4 regions of the Ferrimonas sp. genome follow, and region 2 is predicted to be linked to each of the others. Evidence: predicted binding sites of a transcription regulator. Region 2 holds the regulator's gene; each other region holds the start of a gene.

Region 1 (6,142 bases), on a different contig from region 2:
CGGCCGACCACAGGGGGGGGCGACCCTGTCACGGGAGCGTATCTTGGAGGTGGCCGGCGAACTGCTGGGTCAGGAGGGCAAGGTGCCGAGTTTAAGGAAGCTGGCGACGGAGCTGGGGGTGGATGTGATGGCCCTATACCATTACTTTCCCAACAAGGGCGCCCTGCTCGAATCCCTGTGTTGCCAACTGGTGGCGGGGATCTACTGCCCACAGGAGGGCCAGCCCTGGCGACAGGAGTTGGCACGGCTGAGCCAGAGTTATCTCTCCCTGCTGCGCCGTCATGGCGGTTTGCTGGAAACCCTGCTGGGGATGTCGTCCTCGGGCCCGGCCCAGGTGTTTATGGCACGCTTTGACCAGGCGGTGGCCCCCCTGAACCTGAATGAGGCACAGCGAGGCCATGCCATGGCGCTGCTGGTGGATTACCTCCACGGCTTTGCCCTGGCGATTCACTGCAACAGCTGCGGTGGCCTGGAGGATGACACCCACCTGCAGGGGCCCCTGAACTTCTATCTGGATGCACTGGAGGCCAGAGTCTGAAAAAAATAAGGGCGCCTCAGGCGCCCTTATGGAAGTTGTCTGCTCAGTCGTGCAGCAGGGGCGCCAGCCACTTGCGGGCCTGCTTTTCGCTCCAGCCTTTGCGGCGGGCGTAGTCCTGCAGCTGATCCTCGCCGATGTCAGTCACGCCGAAGTAGCGGGACTCGGGGTGGGCGAAGTACCAACCGGAGACCGCCGCCGTGGGGTACATGGCGAAGCTTTCGGTGATATTGAGATCGATGTGGTGATCCGGCCGCAACAGCTGCCACAGGGTGCCCTTCTCGGTGTGATCCGGGCAGGCGGCGTAGCCTGGGGCCGGGCGAATGCCCTTGTACCGCTCGCGGATCAGCGACTCGTTATCCAGCTGCTCTTCGGCGTCATAGCCCCAGAACTCCTTGCGCACCCGCTCGTGCATCCGCTCCGCCAGGGCCTCCGCCAGGCGATCCGCCAGGGCCTTTAACATGATGGCGCTGTAGTCGTCGCCGGCCGCCTCGAAGCGCGCTACATGGGACTCGATGCCGATACCGGCGGTGACCGCGAAGGCGCCCATGTAATCGTGCTTGCCGCTCGCCTTGGGCGCCACAAAGTCGGACAGGGCGAAGTTGTGGTTACCCGCGCGCTCTATCTGTTGGCGCAGCATGTGCAGCTTGGCGATGGCGGCCTCGCGGCCGTCATCGGCGTAGAGTTCGATGTCATCGTGGTTCACGCTGTTGGCCGGGAACAGGCCAATCACCGCGGCGGCTTTGAGCCACTGCTGGTCGATGATGGTCTCCAGCATCCTCTGGCCATTGGCGTAGAGCTCGCTGGCCTCGTCACCCACCTTGGGGTCCTCCAGGATATCCGGGAAGCGACCGTGCAGGCCCCAACTGCGGAAGAAGGGGGTCCAGTCGATGCGCTCCAACAGGTCGGTGAGCGGATACTCCTTAAAGACCCGCACCCCGGTTTGCTTGGGCTTACAGGGCTGGTAGTTGTCCCAGTCGATGGCATTTCGATTGGCCCTGGCCTGCTCCAGAGAGACCAGGGTTTTGCGCCGACCCTGGGCTTCACGGCGCGCCTTAAGCTCGCCATATTCGTTGTACACCTGCTCCACGAACCCCTGGCGCCGCTTGTTATCGATCAGCTTGGCTACCACCGGAACGGTGCGAGACGCATCCGGCACATAGATGGCCCCATGAGGGTAGTGCTGATGAATCTTCACCGCGGTGTGGATCTTGGAGGTGGTGGCGCCGCCGATGAAGCAGGGGATCGTCAGCCCCGCCTTCTGGAACGCCTTGACGTTGTGGATCATCTCATCCAGTGAGGGGGTAATCAGCCCGGACATGCCGATGGCGTCGGCGTTCTCGGCGACGGCGGTCTCAATGATCTTCTCCACCGGCACCATCACCCCAAGGTCCACCACCTCGTAGCCGTTGCACTGCAGCACCACGGCGACGATGTTCTTGCCGATGTCGTGCACATCCCCCTTGACCGTGGCCATGACGATCTTACCGGCGCTGCTGACCTCCTGCTTGCTCTCCTCGATGTAGGGGGTCAGGTAGGCCACCGCCTGCTTCATCACCCGGGCGGATTTCACCACCTGAGGCAGGAACATCTTGCCGTCGCCGAACAGATCCCCCACCACGTTCATGCCATCCATCAGCGGGCCCTCAATCACCTGAAGGGGTGCGTCTGCCTCCAGTCGCGCCTGCTCGGTGTCCTCTTCGATAAAGTCGGTAATCCCCTTGACCAGGGCGTGCTCCAGCCGCTTGGTCACCGGCCAGCTGCGCCATTCTGCCTCCCTGGGGTCCGCTTCGGCGGCGCCATCACCTCGGTACTCCTCGGCGACGGCCAGTAGCCGCTCGGTGCCGTCAGGACGGCGGTTGAGCACCACATCCTCCACCCGCTCCCGCAGCTCATCAGGGATGTCGTCGTAGATCGCCAGCTGACCGGCGTTGACGATCCCCATGGTGAGGCCGGCGTGGATGGCGTGGTAGAGGAATACCGCGTGGATCGCTTCCCGCACCGGGTTGTTGCCCCGGAAGGAGAAGGAGACGTTGGAGACGCCGCCGGAGATCATCGCGTGGGGCAGGGTCTGCTTGATGGTGCGGGTGGCCTCGATAAAGTCCACGGCGTAGTTGTCGTGCTCCTCGATGCCGGTGGCGATGGCGAAGATGTTGGGATCGAAGATGATGTCCTGGGGCGGGAAGCCCACTTTTTCGGTCAGTACCCGGTAGGCGCGGGTGCAGATCTCCACCTTGCGCTCATAGGTGTCCGCCTGGCCCTGCTCGTCGAAGGCCATGACGATGGCGGCGGCGCCGTAGCGGCGGATCAGTTTTGCCTGATGGATGAACGCCTGCTCCCCCTCCTTGAGGGAGATGGAGTTGACCACCCCTTTGCCCTGGATGCACTTGAGGCCGGCCTCGATCACTTCCCACTTGGAGGAGTCGATCATGATCGGCACCCGGGCGATCTCCGGCTCGGAGGCGATCAGCTTGAGGAAGCGCTCCATGGCGGCGACGCCGTCGAGCATCCCCTCATCCATGTTGATGTCGATGATCTGGGCACCGTTCTCCACCTGCTGGCGGGCCACGGAGAGGGCGGTTTCGTAATCCCCCTCCTTGATCAGCCGCAGGAAACGGGCGGAGCCGGTAACATTGGTGCGCTCGCCGACGTTGACGAACAGGGCGTCGGCGTCGATGGTGCAGGGCTCCAGGCCGGCCAGGCGACAGGCCACCGGGATCTGTGGGGCACGCCTGGGGGCGTACTGGTCCACCGCCGCCTTGATGGCGCTGATGTGCTCCGGAGTGGTGCCGCAACAGCCGCCGACGATATTCAGCCAGCCCTCGGCGGCCCATTGGCCGATGATCTCGGCCATCTGCTCCGGGGTTTCGTCGTATTCACCAAACTCATTGGGCAATCCGGCATTGGGGTGGGCCGACACCGGAAACTCACTGATGCGTGCCAATTCCTCCACGTAGGGGGAGAGCTCCTTGGGCCCCAGGGCGCAGTTGAGGCCGATGGCCACCGGCTGGATGTGGGCCAGGGAGTTGTAGAAGGCTTCGGTGGTCTGGCCGGTAAGGGTGCGTCCCGAGGCGTCGGTGATGGTGCCGGAGATCATCACCGGCAGTGAACGGCCCAGCTCCTCGAACAGGGTGTCGATGGCAAACAGGGCCGCTTTGGCGTTGAGGGTATCGAACACCGTCTCCACCAGCAGGAGGTCGGCGCCTCCCTCCACCAATGCCTGGGCCGACTCATGGAAGGCGGCCACCAGTTGATCGAAACTGATGTTGCGATAGCCGGGATCGTTCACGTCCGGGCTGATGGAGCAGGTGCGGTTGGTGGGGCCTAGCACCCCGGCCACAAATCGGGGAACGCCGGTCTCCCTGGCCACGTCGTCAGCCACCTGACGAGCCAGCCGGGCTGACTCGAAGTTGATCTCCCTGGAGAGCGCCTCCATCTGGTAGTCGGCCATGGCGATGGTTGTGGAGTTGAAAGTGTTGGTTTCGATGATGTCGGCACCGGCGTCCAGATAGGCGCGGTGGATGCCGGCGATGATCTCAGGCTGGGTCAGGGACAGCAGGTCATTGTTGCCCTTGATCTGGCAGGGCCAGTTTGCAAAGCGCTCGCCACGGTAATCCTCCTCCTCCAGGCGGTGGCCCTGGATCATGGTGCCCATGGCGCCGTCCAGAATCAGTATCCGCTGTGCGAGAAGTTGCTGCAGTGTGGTTGCCATGGCGCCGTCCCTAATTTCATATAGACATTTATACGTTTAGACGTCTATCTTAGCCAAGGTGGTGGCCCGTGGATAGCCCCCCGGGGTAAAAAAACCGCAATGGCGCCATAGTGGTCGATTATGGACAGGATGCCCTGGCTTTGGGACTGCCCCTTGGATTTCCCGGCACTTTGGGTCATGATTTCCCCTGTACAACCATTTACCCAAGGAGTGAGGATGATCGACCACGCCGAGGCGGTGCGCCGTTTCGCCGAACTGGGCCACGACACCAGGCTGAGTATCTTCCGCCTGCTGGTCAAAGGGGGCCTGCAGGGGCTCAATGTGGGCGAGATTCAGCAGCATCTGTCCATTCCCGGCTCTACCCTGAGCCACCACATCAGCCGGCTGATGGCTGCCAACCTGGTGACCCAGGAGCGACGCGGCCGTGAGCTGATCTGTCGCGCCAACCTGGAAGCCACCGACGAACTGATGGGCTTTCTCAGTGCCGAGTGCTGCTCCCTGGAGACCTCGGACTCGGACTGACCCGAATCACTGTGGGTTTTCCCATGCCTTGGGTCGAAAGAATCCCGTAAAATGAACCCTTTTCCTTGCAGATACAGGATGAATCCATGACCGACACGAACCAGCGCCACAAGGAGCGGCAGCAGAAGGTGAAAGAGAAGGTGGACGCCAAGGTCGCCCAGGCTCAGGAGGAGCGTGGTGTGGTGTTGATCCTCACCGGAAATGGCAAGGGCAAGTCCACGGCGGGCTTTGGTACCGTGGCCCGTGCCGTCGGTCATGGCCAGAATTGCGCCGTGGCCCAGTTCATCAAGGGCAACTGGGCCTGCGGTGAGCGGGATTTGCTGGCCGGGCATGGCGTGCGCTTCCATGTGATGGCCACCGGCTTTACCTGGGAGACCCAGGACAAAGAGGCGGACAGCGCCGCAGCACAGGAGGTGTGGCAGCAGGTGAAGCAGGAGTTGGCGGATCCCCAGGTGGATCTGGTGCTGCTGGACGAGATCACCTACATGACCAATTACGGCTATCTGGATCTGGACGAGGTGATTCAGGCGATCGCCGACAGACCACGGGAGCAGAGTGTGGTGATCACCGGCCGTGCGGCGCACCGCCGCCTGGAAGAGCTGGCGGACACCGTGTCGGAAGTGCGGCCGCTCAAGCACGCCTTTGAGGCGGGCGTCAAGGCACGTAAAGGAGTAGACTGGTAAGCCAAACAGTGCTTTACGAGTCCTTCATGCAAGATTCCCTTAAGCGCCAGTTCTGGCGCTTTTTAGTTCCTACGGTGGCCGCCATGATGGTGAGCGGCCTCTACCAGTTTGTGGATGGCCTGTTTGTCGGTCAGCAGATTGGCGCCGTGGGACTGGCGGCCATTAACATCGCCTGGCCGGTGATCGGCCTGGTGTATGGGGTGGCGCTGATGGTGGGTATAGGCGCCGGCGCCCTCTCCTCCATGGCTCGGGGAGAGGGCGATGGTGTTCGGGCGGCGCGCTGGCTGGGCAGTGGCATCACCCTGCTGCTGTTGATGGCCATCGGATGCGGCGTCCTGCTGCTGGCTCTGGGGGAGCACCTGCTGACCCTGCAACAGGCCCGGGGTGAGGTGCTGGCCATGGCCAGGACCTATCTGCAAGTACTGGCCTGGGGCTGTCCCCTGGCCCTTGGGGGGATCGCCATCCCTTTCCTGGTCCGCAACGACAATGCCCCCAACCTCTCCACCCTGCTCATCGGTGGTGGCGCCCTGGCCAACATAGCCCTGGATTACCTGTTTATCGTGCAGCTGGACTGGCAGCTTCAGGGGGCCGCAGTGGCCACGGTGCTCTCCCAGGCCCTGGTGCTGCTGCTGGGGCTGGGCTATTTCCGTTCCTCGCTGTGCCGCACCCGGCTCGTTCTGGCTGACATGG
Region 2 (6,142 bases):
TGCAGGGCGAAGAGATCCAGCCAGGCGGAACCGATGTTGCCCTTGCCCGCCAGCACCAGTCCGATGCGCTTGCGGGGGCCGGCACAGCGGCGGTGAATGGACTCCACCAGTGCGGTCACCTCGCGAGCCGGCACCAGGGTGACCAGGGCCTGATCGTGGCGACAACAGGGCAAGGCGCTGCGACTAAGCAGGCGGGAGAAGGCCCCAGCCAGTCGACCTGGGTGCTGACTCACCAGCCCCACCAGGCCGTAATCGTCGCCGCTGCTGAGCAGGGTCAGGCCCAGTTTCTTCGCCTGGTCCGCCAACTCACTGCCGAGGGCCTTGGCCTGCTCACAGGTCAGGGCCAGGGCTAATGATTGGTCGTAGTGGGCCAGGGGCGGCAAACCCTGCTGCGCCAACCAGTCACACAACTGGTGAAAAGCGGGGGCTTTGCCTTTGAAACGGAACAGGGTTACCCGGCTGAGGCTGGTGACCACAGGTTCGGTCTGCTCATTGCCTCTGGGCAGGATGCGGGTAAAAGGGCTGTCCGGGGTGTAGCTGGAGCGAACATTCAGAGCCAGCGCCACCTGACGCAGGGGCTGCAGGGTACGGCTGTGCAGAACCGGGGAGCCCAGGCGAGCCAGTTGATCCGCTTCATCCAGGCTGAGGCTGCCCTGCAGACGGGCGTCCGCCAGCAGGTTGGGATCGGCGTTGTAGATGCCGGGCACGTCGGTCCAGATGGTCACCTCAGTCACTTCGGCCAGGGCACCGATGAGGGTGGCACTGTAGTCAGAACCGTTGCGTCCCAGCAGACGGGTGCGCCCCTGGCCGTTGGCCCCAAAGTAGCCGGTGATCACCACACGCTGGTTGGGGCGCTGCGCCAGAGCGCGATGCAGGTTCTCGGAGGATTGCCCCCAATCCGGGCGGGGCTGGACGCTGTCATCCAGCAACAGGAAATCTCTGGCGTCCAGGGCAGTCGCCGGAGCGCCGAGCTTGCTCAGCAGAGCCGCCAGCAAGCGGGCAGACCACAACTCACCGAACGCCTGGATGGCGGCGCAATCTCTCGGATCGGCAGCCAGGGCCTGATCGATGTGGTCGATGTCAGCAGCCAGCTGATGGGTCAGGGACTGCCCCGACTCCCCCAGGGTGTCGGTCACCAGCCCCAGTTGGAATGCCTTCAGCTGATCCAGCTCTTCCGCGTAGTTGTGACCATGACGGGCCAGCCGCAGCAGTTCCAGCAGGGCATTGGTGGTCTTGCCTGCGGCAGAGACCACCACCAGATCCCCGGCGTGACCGTGGGTCTGCAGTATGTGGGCGACCCGGTGGTAACACTCGGCGTCTGCCAGGCTGGAACCACCGAACTTGTGCAGCTGCTTCACTGTCACTGCAGAGCCTCCAGGGCCTGGCGCAGGTCCGCCACCAGGTCCTCACTGTCTTCGATGCCCACGGAGAGGCGAATCAGGGTGTCTTCGATGCCGGCGGCGCGACGGGCTTCCGGCGCCATGGCAGCGTGGGTCATGGTGGCTGGGTGAGCCACCAGGCTCTCTACCCCGCCCAGACTCTCCGCCAGGGAGAACAGCTCCAGCTGAGCCAGGAAATCACGCACCTGCTGCTCGCCGCCCTTAAGTTCGAAGCTGAGCATGGCACCGAAACCGCTCTGCTGACGCTTGGCCAGCTCATGGCCAGGATGGGAAACCAAACCGGGATAATGCACCCTGGCCACCGCAGGGTGGCTCTCCAGCAGGGCGACCACCGCTTCGGCGTTCTCCTGGTGCTGGCGCATACGCAGCGGCAGGGTGCGCAGGCCGCGCAGGGTCAGGAAGGAGTCAAAGGGGGCACCGGTGATGCCCAGGCAGTTGCCCCACCAGGCCAGGGTTTCCGCCAGCTCCGGCTCGCGGGCAATCACCGCCCCGCCAACCACGTCGGAGTGACCGTTGATGTACTTGGTGGTGGAGTGAACCACGATGTCCGCCCCCAGGTTCAGAGGCTTCTGCAGCACAGGGGAGAGGAAGGTGTTGTCCGCCACCACCAGGGCACCGGCCTCTTTGGCCACCTTGGCCACCTTCTCCACATCCACCACGCGCAGCAGCGGATTGCTCGGGGTTTCCAGCCACACCATCTTGGGGCTCTTCGCCAGGGCTTCGGCCAGGGCCTGCTCATCCCCCTGATCCACCACGGACAGCTCAAACGCACCCTTGGCGGCCAGGCTGGTGAACAGGCGGTAGCTGCCGCCGTAACAATCGTGGGGCACCACCAGGCGCTCGCCAGGCTTTAGCAGGCTCACCGCCAGGTTGACCGCCGCCATGCCGGTGGCGGTGATCACCGCGCCAGCCCCCTCCTCCAGCTGTGCCAGGGCGTTGCCCAGGCTATCCCGGGTGGGGTTGCCGGAGCGGGTGTAATCGTATTGGCGTGGCTCGTTGAAGCCGGCAAAGGTGTAGTTGGTGGACAGGTAGACAGGTGGCACCACGGCACCATGAGTCAGGTCAGTATCAATCCCTTCACGGGCAACAATGGTGGCGGGCTTGTGAGTACTCATTCCGTGGCTCCTGGTTATTCTGTGCGCTCAAGATGTCTGGACGTCCAAATTAGTCGATCCAGATTTGGGCGTCAAGACTTTTAGACGTCTAAACGTTTATAGGTTAAGATATCTACAATTTGACTCAGAAATCAGAGCAGTTACAATTTGCACCCGTTAACCCAAGTCAAAGGCAAAGGCAATGAGCACTGAGTGGAACGGCAACTACATCAGCCCCTACGCGGAACACGGTAAAAAGAGCGAACAGGTGAAGAAGATCACCGTCTCCATTCCGTTGGGCGTATTGAAGTTGCTGACCGATGAGCGTACCCGTCGCCAGGTTAATAACCTGCGTCACGCCACCAACAGCGAGCTGCTCTGCGAAGCCTTCCTGCACGCCTTCACCGGTCAGCCTCTGCCCGAGGACAACGACCTGAGGAAGGACCACCCGGACACCATTCCGGAGTCTGCCAAGCGCCAGATGAAAGCCCTGGGCATCGACTGGGAAGAGATGGAGTAAGACTCCAACGAATTAAAAAGAAAGGGATACCGCGAGGTATCCCTTTTTTGTTGAGCCCGGGCAGCTGACCGAGGCTGTCCCCAGGAGATCAAAAAGGGCAGCCCGATGGCTGCCCTGGCAACGAGGCCGGCGTGATCAGTCGATCATGTAGTGAGCAGGCAACTCTTCGAGTTCGGCCACGCCGGAGTCGATGGCCGCCTTGGCCACCGCCTTGGCCACTCGGGGCAGCAGGCGGGGGTCCATCGGCTTGGGCAGCACGTACTCGGAACCGAAGCTCATCTCGGTCGCCCCATAGGCGTCCAGAACGGTCTGGGGCACAGACTCCTTGGCCAGCTGGCGAATCGCTTCCACCGCCGCCACCTTCATCTCATCGTTGATGGCGCGGGCACGTACGTCCAGGGCACCGCGGAAGATGAAGGGGAAGCAGAGCACGTTGTTCACCTGGTTGGGGTAGTCACTGCGACCTGTGCCCATGATGACGTCAGGACGGGCGGCCTTGGCCAGCTCAGGCTTGATCTCCGGATCCGGGTTGGAGCAGGCAAACAGCACCGGCTTGTCTGCCATCAGCTTCACCTGCTCTTCACTGATGAGGTCAGGGCCGGATACCCCCACAAACACGTCCGCGTCCTGAATCACGTCGGTCAGAGTGCGCTTGTCGGTGTTGTTGGCAAACAGCTTCTTGTACTCGTTCAGGTCTTCGCGGCGGGTGTGCAGCACGCCCTTACGATCCAGCATGTAGATCTTCTCACGCACGGCACCACAGGTGATCAGCAGCTCCATGCAGGCCACGGCGGCCGCACCGGCGCCCAGGCAGACAATGGTGGATTCACACAGCTCTTTGCCCTGTATCTCCAGGGCGTTGAGCAGACCGGCCGCGGTGACAATGGCGGTACCGTGCTGGTCATCGTGGAACACCGGCACCTGGCAGCGTTCAATCAGCTGCTTCTCAATCTCGAAGCACTCGGGTGCCTTGATGTCCTCCAGGTTGATGCCACCGAAGGTGTCCGCGATGTTGGCCACGGTATCGATGAACTCCTCCTGGGTGCGATGCTTCACCTCGATGTCGATGGAGTCGATGTTGGCGAATCGCTTGAACAGCAGGGCCTTGCCCTCCATCACCGGCTTGGAGGCCAGGGGACCCAGGTTGCCCAGGCCGAGGATCGCGGTGCCGTTGGTGATCACCGCCACCAGGTTGCCTTTGTTGGTGTATTTGTAGGCATCGGCTGGGTTGGACGCGATCTCCCGAACAGGCTCTGCCACACCCGGGCTGTAGGCCAGGGCCAGATCCGTCTGGGTTTCCGCAGGCTTGGTCAGCGAGATGCTGATCTTTCCAGGGACAGGTTGGGCGTGATACTCGAGGGCTTGTTCGCGAAGGTCTGCCATTCTCTTAATTCCAGTCACTACTTTATTTGGGAAGGGGGGTACAGTCGCCTGAAACCTTACTCCTATTGCCTGATTTTGCAACCAATCTTGTTATTAATACTTGATATAACAAGCAGTTCTGACCAGTTTCATTGCCAAAGGGTCAAAAGTAACAGAATAGACAATTATATTTCAGGAAAAGTGATTAATGGGGCGTGAAACATTATTCAGTGAATTTAATTAGATAGAAGGCACTTAGCACCAAAAACTCTGAGTTATGCCGGTCACGCGGGAAATTGGACTGACCAATAAAAATTTACCTTTTCCCAAGCATAATGAGGTTCATTGAGGGCCGTTTAGAGGAGGAGGTGCCCTTAAAGCCAGTTGAGGATGGGTGTACCTGAGCTCCTGCTGGAGACAAAATGTCGTCCTGACTGTCCTGGCTCGGCCAGCATCGACTCAATTCCGGCACTCCCGGGCTCAGGGGGACGGACAGGGTGCAGAGCAGGCACAAAAAAGGGCGCCCTGAGGCGCCCTTTTCCGATGCGGTTCGGCTTACTTCTTGGAAGACAGAGCACCGAAACGCTTCTTGAACTTGTCTACGCGACCGCCGGTGTCCAGAACCTTCTGCTTACCGGTGTAGAAGGGGTGACACTCGGAACATACGTCCAGGTGCAGGTCCTTGGCTACGGTGGAGCGGGTCTTGATCACGTTACCGCAAGAGCAGTTGGCAGTGATCTCGTTGTACTCAGGATGAATACCTTGTTTCATGGGGAAAACCTCAGTTAAGGCCGTATCGCTATCCGATCCAAAGCCGGACACCATACGTCGTTAGTGATAAATTAAAGGCGCGTAATAGTACACGATGCAATCAACCCCCGCAAGCGCAGAAACGCTCTGCATAGTAAGATTATGCCGCCTCTGATAGGGTATCCACCTGGCCACCAAAATTCGCTGGCCTGCGGGACATCAACCCGATAAAGATCTTCCAATTCAGTAACCCGGGATCCTCATACGTGTACATTCAGGTCGCCCTGCCCCTGCCTCTGCGCCAACTGTTCAGCTACCTGCCCGCCGAGGGTCAACCCCTGCCGGGGATTGGCTGTCGGGTAGAGGTGCCCTTTGGCCGCCAAACCCAGATTGGGGTGGTGGTGAGCCTGTGCGAGCACAGCGACCTGGATGACAGCAAGCTCAAACCCATACTCCGCTCTCTGGACCATGAGAGAGTCATCAGCGATCGACTGTGGCAACTGGCCCAGCTGGCCGCCCGCTACTACTTCAGCCCCCTGGGGATGGTGCTCAGTCAGATGCTTCCGGTGAAGCTGCGCCAGGGAGAGAGCGCCGCCCCCGAGCCCATCAAGCTTTGGCAGCCCACAGAATCGGGCCAGGCCCTGAACCTGGACACCCTGAAACGGGCGTTCCAGCAGCAGCGGCTGCTGGCCTACCTGCAGACTCAGGGCAAGCTGAACGATGGCCAGGTCAGCAAGCTGGAGTTCAGCCGGCAGGCACTCAAGGCGCTGGAAGACAAGGCGCTGATTCACCCAGTAGAGCAGACGCCTGAGTTTGACCTCTCCTGGCCCGAGTCCTTTGCCCTGGGCGAGGAGCCCCAGACCCTCAACCGGGAACAGGCGATCGCGGTGGCCACGGTCAGTGGTGATGGCGGTGGCTTCCGTCCCTGGCTGCTTGAGGGGGTCACCGGCTCAGGCAAGACCGAGGTCTACTTCCACCTGATGGAACCCGTGCTCAAGGCAGGCCGACAAGTGCTG
Region 3 (6,142 bases), on a different contig from region 2:
TCGGCGTGCCAGAACAGCCGACCGTACTGGCTGTGAAGGGCATCGATGGAGTCGAGCATCACCACCAGCACGCTGAGGAGAATCATCCCCAGCAGGAAGAGGTCGAAGGCCTTGCCCGCTGCGGTGTCGGTGCCGAAGATGACGTCGAACACCCGCTCTTTGAGACTTGGGTTACTCATGGTGTTGCTGCTCTATCAGAGGCTGCCAATCGCCTGGGTCAGCATGGCGCGGATCTGGGCGACGATGGCCGCTTCGGTGTCCGCTTCGTACTGGGCGATTCTCGGGGTATGGATATGGCCGGTGGGCACTTTGGCCTCCAGCAGGTTGCCCAGGCGGATGCTGCGGTAGCTGATCTCATTGGAGAGGTAGCCGCCGCCGGAACCGGAGACCGACGTCTGCCCTGACAGCTCATCCAGGCCAGTGGCCTCAAATTCGCCTTTCTCCAGGGTGGCCACCTGATGATTATCGTTGATTTTCCAAGGACCTTTGGCCCGCTGCATGGCGGATACCGGCAGAGAGAACTCCACAAATTCCGGCCCTGCCAGGGGGGAGTCCATCAGCCTGGGGGCCAGGGGCGCCTCCTTGGTGGCTCCGGTGAAGATGTTGCGGTTGCCCGGCGCCTTGGCACTGCGGTTGAGGCCGGGGAAGCGCTCCAGATCGAAGTCGCTGCGGCCCATGGAGACGGTGACCACCATGTCCACCTTGTTGCCCTCGAGGTAGGGGGTAAGCAGAGATTCGATCAGCCCCTGGTCGAAGTCTTCGAAGCGCACCGGGATCATCGCCGCCTCCACCTGGGCGGAGCGGCCATTGAGGTGCAATACCTGGCCATCCAGGGCCAGGGCCGCCAGGCCTGAGGGGTTGGACTGGTTCAGGTGACGGTCGAGGAAGAAGGGGTCGAAACCGGTGACCAGGATCTTCAGGTCCGTGCCCTTGTTGAAGCGGATGTCGCTCATGCCGCGGGAGGCGCGCTCGAAGGCGTCGATGCTGACCTGCTGCTGCCAGTCTGCCGGTTGATAGCCCGCCGCCTGCTGCTTCATCTCCCGGCGCACCAGCAGGCGGTTCCAGTAGAGGGGACGGTCATCCAGATCGCCGGATTGCACCCGGGCCACGGCGTGGCGCCACAGCCGGCTGCCTGACAGGGTCATCGCCTGGGTGTGCTGCTGTTCATCGGCGGCGCTGCGGTGGTGGTCGATGGCGCCGTCGCTGATGGGGGCCAGGGGGGTAAGCAACTCGGGCAGGTCGGTTTCGACCTGGGCCACTCTCAGCTCCTCCGGGTCCAGCACAGCGGCATTCAGGGACAGACTGAACAGGGTCAGCAGGGCAAGGTGTCGCATCGGGATCTCCCTATCTCTGGTTATTGGCAGTCAGGGTATCACAGATGATCTTCGGTACCCGGATACAAAAAGAGGTGCCCTTGGGCACCTCTTCGGTCTTGGCGGAATCGCCTGGCTTACAGGCCGGCGTCGGCGCGCAGGGCCTCTGCCTTGTCGGTCTGCTCCCAGGGGAACTCGACGCGGCCGAAGTGACCGTAGGCGGCGGTAGGCGCGTAGATGGCACGCTCCAGCTTCAGCATTTCGATCAGGCCGTAGGGGCGCAGGTCGAAGTGGCGGCGTACCAGCTCGATCAGCTTCTCTTCTGGCAGCTTGCCGGTGCCGAAGGTTTCGATGCTGATGGAGGTCGGCTCGGCCACACCGATGGCGTAGGAAACCTGGATCTCGCAGCGCTCGGCCAGGCCGGCAGCCACGATGTTCTTGGCAACGTAGCGGGCAGCGTAGGCCGCGGAACGGTCAACCTTGGAGGGATCCTTACCGGAGAAAGCGCCACCACCGTGACGGGCCATGCCGCCGTAGGTGTCAACGATGATCTTACGACCGGTCAGGCCACAGTCACCCATTGGGCCACCGATAACGAAACGGCCGGTTGGGTTGATGAAGAACTTGGTGTCCTTGTTGATCCACTCGGTCGGCAGCACAGGCTTGATGATGGTTTCCATCACCGCTTCGCGCAGGTCTTCGGTGGAGACGCTGTCACAGTGCTGGGTGGACAGAACCACGGCGTCGATGCCGGATACCTTGCCGTTTTCGTAGGCGAAGGTCACCTGGGACTTGGCGTCGGGGCGCAGCCAGGGCAGGGTGCCGTTCTTGCGCACTTCAGCCTGACGCTTCACCAGACGGTGGGAGTAGGTGATGGGGGCAGGCATCAGCACATCGGTTTCGTTGCTGGCGTAGCCGAACATCAGGCCCTGGTCACCGGCGCCCTGCTCACGGGGATCGGTCTTGTCCACACCCTGGTTGATGTCGGGAGACTGTTTGCCGATGGCGGACAGTACCGCACAGGAGTTGGCGTCGAAGCCCATATCGGAGTGGATGTAGCCGATGTCACGCACGGTCTGACGGGTGATCTCTTCGATATCGACCCAGGCGGAGGTGGTGATCTCACCGCCTACCATCACCATACCGGTCTTTACATAGGTTTCGCAGGCTACGCGAGCCTTGGGGTCCTGGGCCAGGATGGCGTCCAGAACGGCGTCGGAAATCTGGTCGGCGATCTTATCGGGATGACCTTCAGATACGGACTCAGAGGTAAACAGATGACGTGCCATGGCAATCAACTCTCACATTAGAAACTGGGGAAAGATGCGGAATTTCAACCGATAAGCACACATCGCTCGGAATCGACTGGTTGGACGCATCTACATCTAGACGGCTATTTTATGTATTTGCCACCCAAAATCCAGTGATGTTGAGGGTATTTTTTTACCCAGGCCGTGAAATGAGCGTTACAGCAGGGTTCAGCCAGCAACGATATGGTGTCAGCAGGTTGATTTGTGGTGAGTCTCTCTGAAGTTCAAATTTTCTTCATCGTTTTTTCTGGCGCAAATTTAACAAAGGGGGTATAAAGCGCTCGGATGGGGCATTCTCCCCAAACAGATTTCAACAAACTGAGGTTTTATGGTTCTCGTGGCATAAGCCGCCCGATGTGACAGTTCACGTTGGAGCGGCAACCGGTAGGATTTAGCACAACTATGATGATATCCCCCCCTTTCGGACCCATCTGGTCCGGGTCGCGACCCTCGATCTCCGTTTTATCTACACTCTTTCTACATGAGTCTGCCCGCCAGTTGGGACAGACGCGAAATGGTTCGGAGACCGCGCAATGAGCGACAAACATTACAAAGAAACCCTCTATCCTGGTTATGGCCAGGAGTTTGGCATGGACAAGGTGCTGTTTCGCGCCCCCACCGAACATCAGGAACTGATCATCTTTGAGAATGAGCGCTTTGGCCGGGTGATGGCCCTGGATGGCATTATCCAGACCACCGAAGCCGATGAGTTCATCTACCACGAGATGCTGACCCATGTGCCGCTGCTGGCCCATGGCAGTGCCAAGAAGGTGCTGATCATCGGTGGCGGTGACGGCGGCATGCTGCGCGAGGTGATCAAGCACCAGAGCGTGGAGCGTGTGGTCCAGGTGGAGATCGATAACACCGTTATCGAGATGTGCAAGGAGCACCTGCCCAACCACAGTCAGGGTGCCTTCGACGACGCCCGGGTGGAGATTGTCATCAATGACGGTAAGGAGTTCGTGCTGAACTGCCAGGAGACCTTCGATGTGATCATCTCCGACTGCACCGATCCCATCGGTCCCGGCGAGGCCCTGTTCGAGTCTGACTTCTACAAGGGCTGCAAACAGTGCCTGACCGAAGGCGGCATCTTCGTGGCCCAAAATGGCGTGCCTTTCATGCAGCAGGGCGAAGCGGAGACCACCTACCAGCGTCTGGCGCCCTACTTTGGCGATCGCCATTTCTACGTGGCAGCGGTGCCCACCTACATCGGCGGTGTGATGAGCTTCGCCTGGGCCAGTGACAATGCCGAGGCGCGCCAAGTGAGCCTGGAGACCATCAGTGCCCGCTTTGCCGCCGCCGGCATCAGCACCAAGTACTACAATCCCGGCATCCACCTGGGCAGCTTCGCTCTGCCTCAATACCTGGTGGATCGCCTGGCCAAGGTGAGCTGACGGAGGAGAGGCCATTGAGCTGGAGTAGTCGCGACGCCCATCAACTCTACAACGTGCCCTACTGGGGCCGGGGTTACTACGGCGTAAACGGCGAGGGTCAGGTTGAGGTACGCCCCAACCCGGCCAACCCGCAAATCAGTCTGTCACTGTCCAAACTGACCGAGCAGTTGATCCAGGACAGGGGCGCCCAACTGCCTATGCTGGTGCGTTTTCCCCAGATCCTGCACTCCCAGGTGCAGGGGCTGTGCAGCGCCTTTACCACCGCCATCAGTGAGTATGGCTACCAGGGGCAGTACCTGGCGGTCTACCCCATCAAGGTGAATCAGCAGCGCACCGTGGTGCAGGAGCTGTTGGCCGGTGGCGGCCAGTCCCTGGGACTGGAAGCGGGCTCCAAGCCCGAGCTGCTGGCGGTATTGGCCATGGCCCAGGACAGCGCCCAGGTGATCGTCTGCAACGGTTACAAGGACCGGGAGTATGTGCGCCTGGCCCTGCGTGGTCAGCAGCTGGGTTATCAGGTGTTCCTGGTGATCGAGAAGATGTCTGAGATGCAGCTGGTGCTGGAGGAGGCCGAGGCCCTGGGGGTTTCCCCGCTGTTGGGGGTGCGCGCCCGCCTGGCGTCCCAGGGTAAGGGCAAGTGGCAGGCATCCGGCGGCGAGAAGTCCAAGTTCGGCCTGTCTGCCGCCCAGATCCTCAAGCTGGTGGAGACCCTGAGGGAGTCGGGCCGGCTGGAGTGTCTGCAACTGCTGCACTTCCATCTGGGCAGCCAGATCGCCAACATCCGCGACATTCAGAAGGGGCTGACCGAGTGTGGCCGCTTCTATATGGAGCTGCGTAAGCTGGGTGCCCCCATCACCACGGTGGATGTGGGTGGCGGCTTGGGCGTGGACTACGAGGGTACCCGCAGCCAGAGCAACTGTTCGGTGAACTACTCCCTGCAGGAGTACGCCAATAACGTGGTGTACGCCATCGGCGATGTCTGTCGCCAGTACCATCTGCCCCATCCCAGGCTGATCTCCGAGTCGGGCCGGGCGATGACCGCCCACCACGCGGTGCTGATTGGCGACGTGATCGGGGTGGAGGCCTACGAGCCGGAAACCCTGCCCCCTCCGGGCAACGGTGCGCCCCTGGTGCTGAAGAACATGTGGCAGACCCTGCAGGAGGTGCGCGAGCACACCGACGCCCGCGCCCTGGGAGAGACCTATCACGACACGGTGAACGACCTGGCCGATGTGCACGCCAAGTACAACTATGGCCTGCTGGATCTGTCCCAGCGCGCCTGGGCGGAGCAGGTGCATCTGCAGGTGTGTTACGAGGTGTCCAAGGAGCTGTCGCCGAAGAACCGCTCTCACCGGCCCATCATCGATGAGCTCAATGAGAAGCTGGCGGACAAGTTCTTTGTCAATTTCTCCCTGTTCCAGTCCCTGCCCGATGCCTGGGGCATCGATCAGGTGTTCCCGGTGTTGCCCCTGTCCGGACTGGAGAGCAAGCCGGACCGACGGGCGGTGATCCTGGACATCACCTGCGATTCCGATGGCACCATCGACCAGTACGTGGATGGCCAGGGGATCGAGACCACCCTGCCGATGCCTGCCTGGAGTGCTGAGCACCCCTATCATGTGGCGTTCTTCATGGTGGGCGCCTACCAGGAGATCCTGGGGGACATGCACAACCTGTTTGCCGACACCGATGTGGTGGACATCAAGCTGCAGGATGACGGTGAGATCGAGGTGGTGGAGTACCTGCCCGGTACCCGGGTCAACGAGGTGCTGGAGTACGTCAACCTGGATCCTGAGTGGATGCTGGAGCGTTACCGCTCCCGTCTGGAGTCCTGCAACCTGGCGGACGGCCAGCGGGACGAAGCCCTCATCGACCTGGAACAGGGGCTGGTGGGCTACACCTACCTGGAACCCTGATAGGGAAATACTCGCTTTTTCAGTAGTTACCTATCTATGAAACGGCCGAAAGGCCGTTTTTTTATGGGAATAGTTTGCTAAGGGGGTCACAAATGGCGAAAATATGCCACCTGATTTAGGGCGCGTTTATCTTTGGTGTTGAGAGTTTGGCCGAGGATGACGGCAACCAAGCAAGAAGTTCGATTGAAGGCATAGTGGTTCTACGTCAAAGT
Region 4 (6,142 bases), on a different contig from region 2:
TGTTTGGGCTAAGGTTACTGCCTGCCCAGAGGGTGCTCAAGGCGAGAGCCATCCATGATCGCGATCACACTTTGTCAGCTGTATCGCAATATTTACAGTGACTTCTCATCAAAGCGCCCTACAGGTGATTCTATCTGTAGAGCGCCCCGGCACCGAATCTACTCAAATCTGTCGTCTATCTCTGTGGGCACCACGGTCAGCAGCGCCCTCTGGCCGATGGCCACGTTGGCGTTGGGGAAGATGATCGACTCCGCCACCTCCCCAACCCTCACCTCCAACTCGCCATCGTTGGCCAGCAGATGGCCCGGGGCAAACTCGGTGAAGTTGGCCTGATCGTCGGCAAAGGTGAACTGAAAATCCTCATGGTGCTTGTTCACCACCTGGCTCACATCGAACACCACGCTCTGTTCCAGGGGCGGGTACTCCAGCGCCTCGGCGGCAATCAACCTGGCCAGCTGGGCCTTGCACGCCTCGAAGCGGCTCATGTCGTTGTGGCCAAAGGGGAACACCTTGCCCAGCTCCACGGTAAAAGCATCGGCGCCAAACTCGTTGGAGGAGAAGTAGCTGTAGGTGGTGGTGGGGTTGTGAGACAGCAGTATGGTCTCCACGCCACACCCGGCCAGGAATCGAATCTGCTCGATGCTCCAGGGACGCCCCGGGCGGTAGGGATAAACCGCAAACTTCTCCCGCTGGGAGTCACGGATGGCGGTATGCAGGTCGTAGTGGAACCGCTTGCGCCCCGGCTCCTTGAAAAACTCTCTGACCGTCTGCTCCAGCAAAGCGGCGCGACGCTTCTCGTCGTTGGGCTCTCCCTTGGCGTGGGCACCACTGAACAACCGGTTCATGTTCTCTGCCACGCCCCGGGTGCCATTGACCATCGCCTGGGTATTGCCCAGTTGCACCAGCAGCCGCTGGCGACAGGTGAGGCTGCCATCGATGATGGCGTTCACCAGATCATTCACCAGCTCTATGGGAGCGGTCTCATTGCCGTGGACACCACAGGAAAGCACAATGTCGCTGTCGCCGGGCTCAGCCGGTTCGATGGCCAGGATGCCGGTGTCGATGAGGGTCAGTAGGGTGCCGTCGGCCAGTGTGCGGCTTTGCGGCTGCTTGCGGGGATGGGGATGGGCCAAGGTCAGCGCCAAAAGATCCTGGTGTTCAAATAACACGTCGCACTCCAATTGCTTTTTTCTTGTGCCGGCCATTGTAGCCTCAGAAGCGGGAAAGCGGCACCCCGGACGATTAAGATTCGGGGTTGCAATCTGTCATGGAGCTGATACAGTTTACGGACATTTGGACGTTTAGCCGTCTAGAAATCCAGATTAAGGAGTCAGGTTATGGCCATTGCCACCTTCGGTGCAGGATGTTTTTGGGGTGTAGAGCAGTTCTTCAAGGAGCTCGATGGCGTGACTTCGGCGGTGTGTGGCTACATGGGCGGCCAGCAGGACAACCCCAGCTATGAGCAGGTAAAAACAGGAGAATCCGGCCACGCCGAAGTGGTGCAGGTGGAGTTCGATGAATCCAGGATCAGCTATCAGCAACTGCTGGATACCTTCTGGCAGTTCCACAACCCCACCACGGTGAATCAGCAGGGTGAGGATCATGGCAGCCAGTACCGCAGTGTGGTGTTCTTCCACGACGACACCCAGCGTGACACCGCAGAGGCCTCCAAGGCACACCAACAGGCAGAGGGATATTGGAAAGAGAAGACCATAGTCACCGCCATCGAACCGGTAACCACCTTCTTCCGCGCCGAAGAGTACCACCAGGGCTACTTCGACAAGCACGACCTGCCCAGCTGCCACATCGCACTGTACTGAGGCAGACCTCTCGACCAAGCCGCTGCTTCCGGCCTGAGCGCTAAAGGGTCAGGGGAAGCACCGCTATGGGGGGGCGCTCAAAGGTAAGATCCCACAACTGCCTCGCCTCGTTGAAGTGGCGCCGGGTGCACTGAAAGCCAAATTTCTCCAGGATCCTCGCGGATGCGGCATTCTGCTCAAAGGCTTCCGCCACCAGAGGCGCATCGGGGTGGTGCTCCGCCACCCAGAGCATCAGCGCCGCCATTGAGGCACTGCCCAGTCCCTGTCCCCAGTAACGTCGGGCCAGCTTATAGCCCACCTCGTAGTGGGCGCTCTCCCCCCGGTAGAAGGCGGCGGTACCTACGCTGCCGAGAACGGGGTGTTCCACCACCCACAGCTTCAATCCCTCGGGGTCGTCGTACCCCGCCAGCAAACTTGGCATCTGCTGCTGGATCTGCGCCAGTGTCTGCGGGCCGCGGTCGGTAAAGCGCATCACTTGTGGGTCGCGCTCCAGCTCATAAAGCCACTGCTCATCCTCCGCCGTCAGTGGCCTGAGGCTCAATTCGGTCAAGACTTTCTCCTTAGTTCTGCTCCGGGGTTTCGATGCGATCTGCCACTACCCTGCCCTGCTCTATCTCCAGCACCCGGGCCCGTTCATAGATCAGCTTAAAATCCAGTTCCGGTTTGCAGTCCAGCAGCTCCCCCTGGGGTAGGAGCAACTCCCCGCTGAACCAATGGGCAAACACCGGGCCGTCGGTGAGCCGGTACTTCCCCCTGATCTCCTTCAGATACAACTGGCCCGATTCTATGGTCCAGGTACCCAGGTATTCACGCCAGCAACAGGAGGACAGCAGGGCTCTGTCCACCGCCTCCCACTCGGCTTCGGCACGCGCCGCGACGCCCTGCCCAAGCTCCGGCAGCAACGGCCAATCATCGAGAACATGAAACTCACCATCAAGATAGATAAAATCGGGAGTCTGTGCGGTCATCGGCCTTCTCCTTTACATCCTCAAAACTGGCTACTTGGAAATCGATGCGCCTTCCAGGGTGGCGATGGCACTCATCACCTCCAGGCCGCTCATGGAATTCGTTGACATTACTGGTCCTTGTCTGCTCTGCCTAATCCTCAGGCAACAACTCACTCATTCACCATGCCTTTATCACGACACCTCTGGCAAGCCGTCTGGCCACCTGCTGTGGCATTACTCCAAAAAAAAACGGCAGCCCAGGGCTGCCGTTTTCTGCATCGCTGTGCCTTACTTGGCGGCGAACACACTGTCCACCAAAGCCTTGGCATCCTCAATCAGCTCAGCCAGGTGGGCTTCACTCTTGAGGCTCTCGGCGTAGATCTTGTAGATCGCCTCGGTGCCGGAAGGGCGAGCAGCAAACCAGCCATTCTCCGTGGTCACCTTGAGGCCGCCGATGGCCGCGCCGTTGCCGGGGGCCTGGGTCAGCTTCGCGGTGATCGCCTCGCCAGCCAGGGTGTCGGACTTGACCATTTCGGGGTCCATCGCCTTCAGCAGCGCCTTCTGTTCATCGTTGGCCGGGGCATCGATGCGGCTGTAGAACGCCTGACCAAACTTCTGCTCCAGGCGACGGTAGTGCTCGGCAGGCGACTCGCCGGTTACCGCCAGGATCTCCGCCGCCAGCAGGCCCAGGATGAAACCATCCTTGTCCGTGGAGAAGGCGTTTCCAGCCCTGTCCAGGAAGCTGGCCCCGGCGCTCTCTTCGCCGCCAAAGGCCAGGTCGCCGCCATGGAGGCCACTGACGAACCATTTGAAGCCCACAGGCACTTCGTTCAACACCCGGCCATGATCCGCCACCACCTTATCGATGATGGCACTGGACACCAGGGTCTTACCCACTGGCAGGTCGCTGCGCCAGTTGGGGCGATGACCCAGCAGGTAATCGATGGCCACCGCCAGATAATGATTTGGATTCATCAGGCCACCATCGCGACAGACGATGCCGTGGCGGTCGAAGTCGGGATCATTGCCGATGCTGATGTCGAACTGGTCTTTAATCTTCAGCAGGTTGGCCATGGCATAAGGGGAGGAGCAATCCATGCGGATCTTGCCATCCTTATCCAGAGGCATGAAGGCAAACGCCGGGTCCACCACGGGATTGGCCACATCAATATTCAGGCCATAACGCTCGGCGATGCGAGGCCAGGTGTGGATGCCGGAGCCGCCCATGGGGTCGACACCAATCTTCAGGCCCACCTTGCGGATCGCCTCGAAATCGATCACCTCGGCCAGGTGCTCCACATAGGTGCCAATCATGTCCACCTGCTCCACCAGGCCGGTGGCCATGGCCACATCCAGGGTCACCTGACGCACGCCCTGCAGGCCGTCACTCAGATAGGCATTGGCACGATTGGCGATGTAGCCGGTGGCGTCGGTATCCGCCGGACCACCATGGGGTGGGTTGTACTTGATGCCCCCGTCCTGTGGCGGGTTGTGAGAGGGCGTCAGAATCAGGCCGTCGGCCAGTTCACCGCCCTGGCGGTTATGGTCCAGGATGGCGTGGGACACCACCGGGGTGGCCACAAAGCCACGCTCCAGCTGAACTCGAACCGTCACGCCATTGGCGGCCAGCACCTGCAGCACAGAGGCAAAGGCGGGCTGGCTCAGGCCATGGGTGTCAAAACCCAGGTAGAGGGGACCGGTAAATCCCTGCTCACTGCGGTAGTCCACCACCGCCTGGGTAATGGCCAGGATATGCTGCTCGTTAAAGGAGCGATTGAGGGCACAGCCACGATGACCCGAGGTCCCGAAGCTGACCTGCTCGGCGCCCTGGTTAGGGTTGGGCTTTAGGGTGTAATAACTGCTGATGAGATGGCTGACGTCGGTAACATCAGCCGGGCCGGCAACAGTGCCGGCCCGGGAATGGATTGCCATAAATTGTCCTACTAAGTGGCTTCCGTGCGTCGGAGTAGTAAAGGTAGCGGCCTCAGATTCGGGCCGCAATATCCTTGGCTACGTCCACTGGGCAGCCCAGAGACTCGGCAGCAGAGCTCAGCAGGGAGCGCTTCTTGCCGGTGTTGTTGTTGGTGGTCACCCAGTACTGGCTGTCGCCAATCTGCTTGGGGTTGGCACTCTTACTGGCGGAGAGCAACTCGTCTTTGCTGGTGGCAAAGTAGAGGCGGTCACGACCGCGAATCTCCAGTACGGAGGAAAAGGCTTCTGGCTGCTGACGATAGAGGGCGTCCAGCAGATACAGGAAGCGACCAACGGCGCCCTTCTGCTTCTCCAGCAGGGCATCGTCCAACAGTTCATTGAACTGGCCGGCCTCGGCCACTCGGGAACGAACTTCCACCTGCGCCTTGGGCGCTTCAACGACGGCTTCACCGGACTCCAGTCCGGGCTGGCTTACATGCTTGGGCTTAGGGGCTTCTGCCGCGGTACCGGGCAGGTCCAAAAGACGGCGCAAGATGTCAGAAGCACTCTCGCCGATACGCTGAGTGTTGCTGGCAATATGACTGTAAAGTTCGTCGTCGATTTCGATGTATTTCATGGGCTTTCCAATCGCCGGGGTTCAAGTCGTCACGCATTATAAACACACCTGGGGAGATCAGACCAAGCCACCGATTGCTTTTTGCCGTTGCCATCCGCACAATTTGCGCCATCAAACTTTAGGGCATGTAGATCTTTACTGAATACTTTTGCGCCAGCACCTGGCCTCTGTGACATCAATAAGATCGAAGTTTGCCCTGAACTGGGTTGCCTCCAAGCGGATTGGAGCGCCCTACGGGGCTGGCCTGACGACAACCACTCTGCGTTGTTCGATATTGACGTAGAGCAACTATGCCTGCAATCGAACGCCTTAATTGGTTGCCGTCATTCTCAGCCAAAAGTTCACCATCAAAGATCAACACACCCTAGGAATCAGGATGTCATGTTGAATTTTATTGACCAGGGCAGCGGGCCGGCGGTGGTATTGGTCCACGGTTTATTCGGCAGCGCAGACAACCTGGGGCGCCTGGGCCAGGCCCTGTTGGAGCGCCATTGGCGGGTGATCCGGGTGGATCTGCCCAACCACGGCGACTCCCCAAAGGGCCAGTCCATGGTGCTGACCGATATGGCCGGCGAACTGGAGTCCCTTCGCCAGCAACTGGGGCTGGAGCAGTGGGCTCTGGTGGGCCACTCCTTAGGTGGCAAGGTCGCCATGACCTATGCCCAGAGCCATCCGCAGCGGGTATTGGCCCTGGCGGTGGCGGACATCGCCCCCAATGGCTATCGCACCAACCGCCACCAGAGCATTCTGGCCACCCTGACCCAGCTGGAGAATCAGCCCGGCCTGACCCGGAAGATGGCTCAGCAAGCCTTTATGGAAGCAGGCAT

Evidence for each region. Region 2 encodes MetJ, which represses methionine synthesis genes. Its sites were predicted from a motif close to TAGACGTCTAGACGTCTA; they were not measured.
Region 1: the regulator MetJ is predicted to act here: its motif matches at 4,277-4,294, upstream of metH (methionine synthase).
Region 3: the regulator MetJ is predicted to act here: its motif matches at 2,692-2,709, upstream of metK (methionine adenosyltransferase).
Region 4: the regulator MetJ is predicted to act here: its motif matches at 1,295-1,312, upstream of msrA (peptide-methionine (S)-S-oxide reductase MsrA).

The regions. Positions count from the first base shown of each region.
Region 1 is NZ_JBLXDO010000008.1:119,255-125,396, forward strand. It holds gene ACN0RV_RS09545 (TetR/AcrR family transcriptional regulator) at 1-538, shown strand, start outside; gene metH (methionine synthase) at 582-4,247, opposite strand; gene ACN0RV_RS09555 (ArsR/SmtB family transcription factor) at 4,464-4,769, shown strand; gene cobO (cob(I)yrinic acid a,c-diamide adenosyltransferase) at 4,856-5,452, shown strand; gene ACN0RV_RS09565 (MATE family efflux transporter) at 5,479-6,142, shown strand, end outside.
Region 2 is NZ_JBLXDO010000001.1:268,189-274,330, reverse strand. It holds gene metL (bifunctional aspartate kinase/homoserine dehydrogenase II) at 1-1,364, opposite strand, end outside; gene metB (cystathionine gamma-synthase) at 1,361-2,515, opposite strand; gene metJ (met regulon transcriptional regulator MetJ) at 2,697-3,014, shown strand; gene ACN0RV_RS01270 (malic enzyme-like NAD(P)-binding protein) at 3,150-4,397, opposite strand; gene rpmE (50S ribosomal protein L31) at 4,932-5,147, opposite strand; gene priA (primosomal protein N') at 5,393-6,142, shown strand, end outside.
Region 3 is NZ_JBLXDO010000004.1:176,869-183,010, reverse strand. It holds gene ACN0RV_RS06255 (ion transporter) at 1-179, opposite strand, end outside; gene ACN0RV_RS06250 (hypothetical protein) at 195-1,334, opposite strand; gene metK (methionine adenosyltransferase) at 1,451-2,602, opposite strand; gene speE (polyamine aminopropyltransferase) at 3,157-4,017, shown strand; gene speA (biosynthetic arginine decarboxylase) at 4,032-5,930, shown strand.
Region 4 is NZ_JBLXDO010000010.1:117,765-123,906, forward strand. It holds gene astE (succinylglutamate desuccinylase) at 159-1,205, opposite strand; gene msrA (peptide-methionine (S)-S-oxide reductase MsrA) at 1,338-1,820, shown strand; gene ACN0RV_RS11080 (GNAT family N-acetyltransferase) at 1,861-2,370, opposite strand; gene ACN0RV_RS11085 (hypothetical protein) at 2,381-2,788, opposite strand; gene pgm (phosphoglucomutase (alpha-D-glucose-1,6-bisphosphate-dependent)) at 3,056-4,699, opposite strand; gene seqA (replication initiation negative regulator SeqA) at 4,752-5,315, opposite strand; gene ACN0RV_RS11100 (alpha/beta fold hydrolase) at 5,697-6,142, shown strand, end outside.